2 linked regions of the Prochlorococcus marinus str. GP2 genome follow. The protein of the gene in region 2 interacts with the protein of the main gene of each other region in a pairwise test. Links are inferred from orthologs where the notes say so. Each region holds a gene or a part of one and is shown on either strand. Other genes may lie near its edges. The genes, in order: rpe and eno.

Region 1 (3,182 bases), on a different replicon or contig from region 2:
CTCTAGCTGTTAATGATCTAAAGAAACTAATTCTAAAATTAAGTAGTGATGGGGTGGGGATTCTCATTACAGACCATAATGTGAGGGAAACCCTTCTAATTACTAACAAATCATATGTATTAAGTGAAGGAAAAATTTTAGCTAACGGTTCATCAAGCGAATTGGCTGATAATCCAATAGTCAAGAAGTATTATCTAGGAGATAATTTCAAACTTTGAAATGCTTTTTTAAAATAAATTAAAACTTTATTATTAAAGATTTACTCATACGAGAATGATTTTAATTATTATTTAGTTGTCATTGAATATTAAAACTTGAGAAATTTCAAGAAATGATACTAGATAATTTTTTTAAAAATTTTATATATGAACCGGTTTCAGTTTTAGGTCTTTTAGTTTTTTATTTTTTATTAATTAACTTACCAATATCTTTGGGTGCGGTTTTTAAAAAAAAATCTTCTGCTGCTGTAAGACTCATTACGATTTTAGTGAACTTATTAATAACATTACAATTACTTTTTAGGTGGTCAATTTCTGGGCATTTTCCTATTAGCAATTTGTATGAATCTCTTTATTTCCTTACTTGGGGTATCACATTAGGTCAACTATTGGTTGAAAGAGAATACCAAGCTCCAATAATTCCCTCAATTGCTATACCTATTGAGTTACTGACTGTGGCTTTTGCTTGTTTTGTTCTACCTGAGGATTTGAAAATATCATCCAATTTAGTTCCAGCTTTAAGGTCTAGTTGGTTAGTAATGCATGTTAGCGTCGTAATGCTTAGTTATGCAGCATTAATAATAGGTTCTTTACTTTCAATGTCCGTTTTGTTTATCAATAAAAATAAGCCACTTCAAATCAGAAGTAGTTCTACAGGTATAGGAGGATTTAAACTTTTAAATAGCCATCCCTTAAATGATTTAGTTGAACCTATTGAATTTTCTCATTCAGAAACATTAGATACATTAAGTTACCGTTCTATATTGGTGGGTTTTGTTCTTTTGACTCTCGGTTTAATTTCAGGTGCAGTTTGGGCTAATGAGGCCTGGGGCACATGGTGGAGTTGGGATCCAAAAGAAACATGGGCATTTATCTCATGGTTGTTTTATGCTGCTTATCTGCACATGAGAATAAGCAAGGGTTGGCAAGGACGCAAACCAGCATTATTAGCATCTACAGGCTTTTTAGTTGTTTTAGTATGTTATTTAGGAGTTAATTTTTTAGGAATAGGTTTGCATAGTTATGGATGGATATTTGGGTAATTTCTCAATCATTCAGAATATTTATTGAGGTTCTGAAAGAACATTCCCTTTTTGTGCTTCTTGTGCAACTTTTCTCAAGTCATCACATCCTTCTTTTAATGTTGGGTAAGCAAACATTCCGCTACCTGCAATAAAACAATTAGCACCAGCATCGGCACATTGTGAAATAGTCCAATTTGCTTTTATCCCCCCATCAACTTCAATGTCGACATCTAAGTTTTTTTCGATAATAAAGTTTCTTATTTCTTTTATTTTATTAAGCATTGTTGGTATATAAGCTTGTCCTCCAAAGCCTGGATTAACTGTCATAACTAAAACATGATCAACCATATCCATTATGTTTTTAATCATTTCAAAAGGAGTATGAGGATTCAATGCAACAGAAGGAGATCCACCTAAATCTCTTATTCTTCCAAGAACTCTATGTAAATGAATATTTGCTTCAGCATGAGCTATTACTACTCCTGGATCACCATTTGCCCCTTTTGTAGCGTTTACATAAGATTCAAGCATTGTTTCACAGTTGTACTGGCTTACCATTAATTGAGTTTCAAAAGGGACATTGCAATATTTCCTGCATGCAGCAATCATTTCAGGACCAAATGTAAGATTTGGTACGAAATTTCCATCCATTACATCAAATTGAATTCTATCTACCCCAGCTTCCTCGAGCTCTTTCACACATGCCCCCATATTTGCCCAATCTGCCGGTAAAACTGAAGGAATTATTTGAATTGGTCTATTTGCACCAGTTAATTTTGCTTGATTTGACTCAGTCATTTAATTTTTAAAATATTTAATAAAGATACTATATTTAGTTGTTTATTCCTAATTTCAAGTCACGGCCTGATAAAGTAACAGCTGTAAAGAGTTAAAAAAAGCTTATTAGCATAATAATTCTCATAAAAAATTGCATTTTATATGAGATCATACTCAAAACCTTTTAGAAAATCCTCAAAATTTAATTGTGAATCAAACTTTAATTCAAGAAATTCTCGAAGTTGTCGAGCAAGCAGCTATTGCCTCAGCAAAACTAACAGGACTTGGTCAAAAAGATGAAGCTGATGCAGCAGCTGTCGAAGCAATGAGATTGCGAATGGGCAAAATTGAAATGAAAGGGAAAATTGTTATTGGAGAAGGTGAAAGAGATGAAGCACCCATGCTTTATATAGGTGAAGAGGTTGGTAGTGGAAGTGGCCCAGGGGTTGACTTTGCAGTAGATCCTTGTGAAGGAACTAATCTTTGTGCGAATAATCAAAGAGGTTCTATGGCGGTTTTAGCTGCCTCTGATACAGGTGGTCTTTTCAATGCTCCTGACTTTTACATGAACAAATTAGCAGCTCCTCCTGCGGCCAAAGGTAAAGTTGATATTAGAAATTCAGCTACTGAAAACTTGAAGATACTTAGTGATTGCTTGGGCCTTTCTATTGATGAGCTTACTGTAGTTGTAATGGATAGAACTAGACATAAAGATTTAATTAAAGAGATTCGAGGATGTGGTGCAAAAGTACAGCCGATTTCTGATGGTGATGTTCAAGCTGCGATTGCATGCGGTTTTGCAGGAACTGGAACACATTGCTTGATGGGTATAGGTGCAGCTCCAGAGGGTGTTATTTCAGCTGCTGCAATGAGAGCTCTCGGCGGACACTTTCAAGGACAACTAGTTTATGATCCCGCAATCGCTCAAACTTCTGAATGGGCTGATTACACAAAAGAAGGAAATATAAAACGTCTTAATGAAATGGGCATATTAGATATAGATAAAATCTATGAGGCAAATGAATTGGCATCGGGAGAAAATGTTGTTTTCGCTGGAAGTGGAATAACTGATGGATTATTATTTGACGGAGTTAAATTTGAAAGGGATTGTGTTAGAACAAGTAGTCTAATTATTAGTACATTAGATAGTACTGCAAGGTTC
Region 2 (3,244 bases):
AAACTGGGTTGATATTGCCAAAGAGTGTAGAAAAGTACTCATGAAGGAACTTGATTTTAATTGTGAAGCACAATATGCAGCGAGATTTAGGCAGCAATTTCTTGATGATGAAAATGTTGAAGTTCCTGAAGTAATTTGGGATATGAGCAGTGAAAAAGTGCTTTGTTTGAGTTATCTGGAAGGAACAAAAATAAGCGATTTAGAAAAGTTACAATCACAAGAAATTGATTTACCTAAAATTGCAGAAATTGGCGCTATCAGCTATTTAAAGCAATTAGTAAATTACGGTTTCTTTCATGCAGACCCTCATCCAGGAAATCTAGCAGTTTCAAATAAAGGTAAATTGATTTTTTATGATTTCGGAATGATGGGTAATATCTCAAATAATCTTCAAACAAGATTAGGGGGGATGGTTAAGTCTGCTGCTTTAAGAGACGCCTCATCGCTTGTTAGTCAATTACAACAAGCTGGGCTAATTTCAAAAGATATTGATGTAGGACCAGTCAGAAGATTAGTCAGATTAATGCTTAAAGAAGCTTTAACCCCACCATTTAGTCCAAATATTATTGAAAAATTATCTGGAGATTTATACGAACTTGTTTATGAAACACCATTTCAACTTCCAGTAGATTTAATCTTCGTGATGAGAGCCTTATCAACTTTTGAAGGAGTTGGTAGAATGCTTGACCCAGGGTTTAACCTTGTATCAGTTACCAAGCCTTATTTAATAGAACTTATGACTTCAAATAATCAAACTCCCAACGATTTAATTAACCAATTTGGAAGGCAAGTAGGTGAACTAGGATCGAAAGCTGTTGGTATTCCAAAAAGAATAGATGAAAGTTTAGAAAGATTAGAGCAGGGAGATTTACAACTGCAAATAAGAATGGGAGAGTCTGATAGGCAATTCAAAAAAATGTTCACTGCTCAAAAAACTTTAGGCCATTCAATTCTTATAGGTAGCTTATCAATTGCATCTGCTTTACTTGTAACCAATAAACAAAATAATTTTGCATTATTGCCACTTTTTTTTGCACTACCAATCAGTATTGATTGGATAAAATGTCAATTAAGTATGAGAAAAGGCTCCCGGTTAGAAAAACTTAAGCGCTAAAAAACTACATATTTTTTGGACCTAAACCTAAAACTCCAGCGAATCTTGCTTGATTTCCCAATTCCTCCTCAATTTTTAAAAGCCTATTATATTTTGCAATCCTTTCACTTCTACTCAAAGAGCCGGTCTTGATCTGACCCGATCTTGTAGCGACAGATAAATCAGCAATAGTTGTATCTTCAGTCTCACCACTTCTATGACTAATAACACTTGTAAAACCTGACATTTTAGCTAATTCAATAGCCTCCAAAGTTTCAGTTAATGTTCCAATTTGATTTACCTTTATGAGGATTGAATTGGCAGATTTTTCGATAATGCCTTTCCTTAACCTTTCTGTATTAGTAACGAATAAATCATCACCTACAAGCTGAACTTTATTTCCTAGTTCTTTATGTAATTCTGCCCAACCCTCCCAATCATCCTCTGCTAAACCGTCCTCTATTGAAACTATTGGATAATTAGAAACTAATTTTGAAAGATATGAAATCATTTCAGAACTATTTAAACTTTTTCCTTCATATCTATAAATACCATCACTATAAAATTCAGTACTAGCTACATCTAATGCTAAAGATACCTGTTCCCCTGGCGTAAATCCTGCTTTTTGAATTGCTTCTAATAATAAGTCCCCTGCTTCTTCGCTCGATGACAAATTAGGTGCAAATCCACCCTCATCGCCTACAGCAGTAGATAAGCCTTTTTGATCAAGAAGTGCTTTTAATGAGTGAAAAATTTCAGTGCCCATTCTTAATGATTCACTGAAATTATCAACTCCATGAGGTACGAGCATAAATTCCTGGAAATCAAGACTATTTGGTGCATGAGCTCCACCATTTATTACATTCATCAATGGAACTGGAAGAAGATTGGATAATGGATCTCCAAGATATCTATATAGGGGAATGTCTAAAGCATTTGCTGATGCTCTTGCAGTTGCAAGACTCACTGCAAGGATTGAATTTGCTCCAAGGTTAGACTTATTAGGAGTTCCATCAATTTCAATCATTAATTTATCTACTGCAGTTTGATCTAAAGCTGACAAACCACATAAAGCAGGGGAGATTGTTTCATGAATTTTATTAACAGCATTCAAAACACCTTTTCCCATATATTTTGAACCACCATCTCTTAATTCATGTGCCTCATGAGCACCAGTGCTAGCTCCGCTGGGAACAATTGCTCTACCAATTGCACCACATTCCAAAAATACTTCCGCCTCTACAGTGGGATTACCTCTTGAATCAAGGACTTGCCTCGCTTCAATGGTATCTATAAGAAAATCAATAGTTTCTTTCACAATTTAATTATTACTATTTAAATCCTATTAATAGCTGAACTATTTGGCTAATATCTGAAATATATATTTTAACCAAATATAATTTTTAAAATTTCAGAACAACTAGATATAAGAAAAGCTTTTTTTAATTCCAAAGTCTTCGCAACCCCTGCCAAACACTTATTTTTTAAATTCATCTTACAATTTGAAAATTATTGGATGATTATTAATGCAGATTCTATTTAGAATATTAATTAATAATCAACTATATTTTTTATAGTTATATGAGAGAAACACTTACATCCAGTCCTGAACTTTTTAGCGATATCAGTTGGAATCTCCTTTTATTGGGAGAAGAAACCGCAAAAAAATGGGATCATAGCGAATTTAATATTGAACACATAATTCATACATTGTTCTCATCAAGTGAATTTTTTGCTTTTATTGAAAAATTATCAATCGACCAAGATATAGTTTTAGATATAACAGAAGATTTTTTAGAAGAAACACCAACAAATGAATCAGATATTTTTACTATCGGAGAAGATTTAGAAATTTTATTAGATAATGCAAATCAGATTAAAATTCAATGGGGATCAAGATTAATAGAAATACCTCATTTACTAATTGCTCTTGGAAGGGATTTAAGAATTGGAAATTATGTTTTTGAGGAAGGCAATCTTTCAATGGAAAAATTAGAGGAAGAATTAAAGTTTTTCCCAAATATTAATCCACCAAAAGATTCTATTAATTACAAAAATGTAATTGAGATAAATAATCAATCTAATTTTGAATCAAACATAGAGACTTTAGTTGAAGAAGAAAAATCAAAAAAAGCTAATGTTCCATTACCT

What was found.
Region 1: the proteins of eno (region 2) and rpe interact in binary tests that used the Escherichia coli proteins (3 or more experiments, as listed by UniProt). The link is inferred for Prochlorococcus marinus str. GP2 from one-to-one orthologs.

Annotation. Positions count from the first base shown.
Region 1 is NZ_JNAH01000004.1:94,434-97,615, forward strand. The notes cover bases 163-3,007. They hold rpe (ribulose-phosphate 3-epimerase), read right to left. Parts: upstream 2,042-3,007; coding sequence 1,283-2,041; downstream 163-1,282. Other genes in these bases: lptB (LPS export ABC transporter ATP-binding protein), read left to right, coding at 163-218; ccsB (c-type cytochrome biogenesis protein CcsB), read left to right, coding at 332-1,261; glpX (class II fructose-bisphosphatase), read left to right, coding at 2,229-3,007. Outside these bases: more of lptB, read left to right, coding at 1-162; more of glpX, read left to right, coding at 3,008-3,182. UniProt on the Escherichia coli protein: Catalyzes the reversible epimerization of D-ribulose 5-phosphate to D-xylulose 5-phosphate.
Region 2 is NZ_JNAH01000003.1:187,790-191,033, reverse strand. The notes cover bases 266-3,172. They hold eno (phosphopyruvate hydratase), read right to left. Parts: upstream 2,412-3,172; coding sequence 1,119-2,411; downstream 266-1,118. Other genes in these bases: EU91_RS06625 (ATP-dependent Clp protease ATP-binding subunit), read left to right, coding at 2,675-3,172; EU91_RS06615 (ABC1 kinase family protein), read left to right, coding at 266-1,114. In the rest of the region: more of EU91_RS06615, read left to right, coding at 1-265; more of EU91_RS06625, read left to right, coding at 3,173-3,244. UniProt on the Escherichia coli protein: Catalyzes the reversible conversion of 2-phosphoglycerate (2-PG) into phosphoenolpyruvate (PEP). It is essential for the degradation of carbohydrates via glycolysis.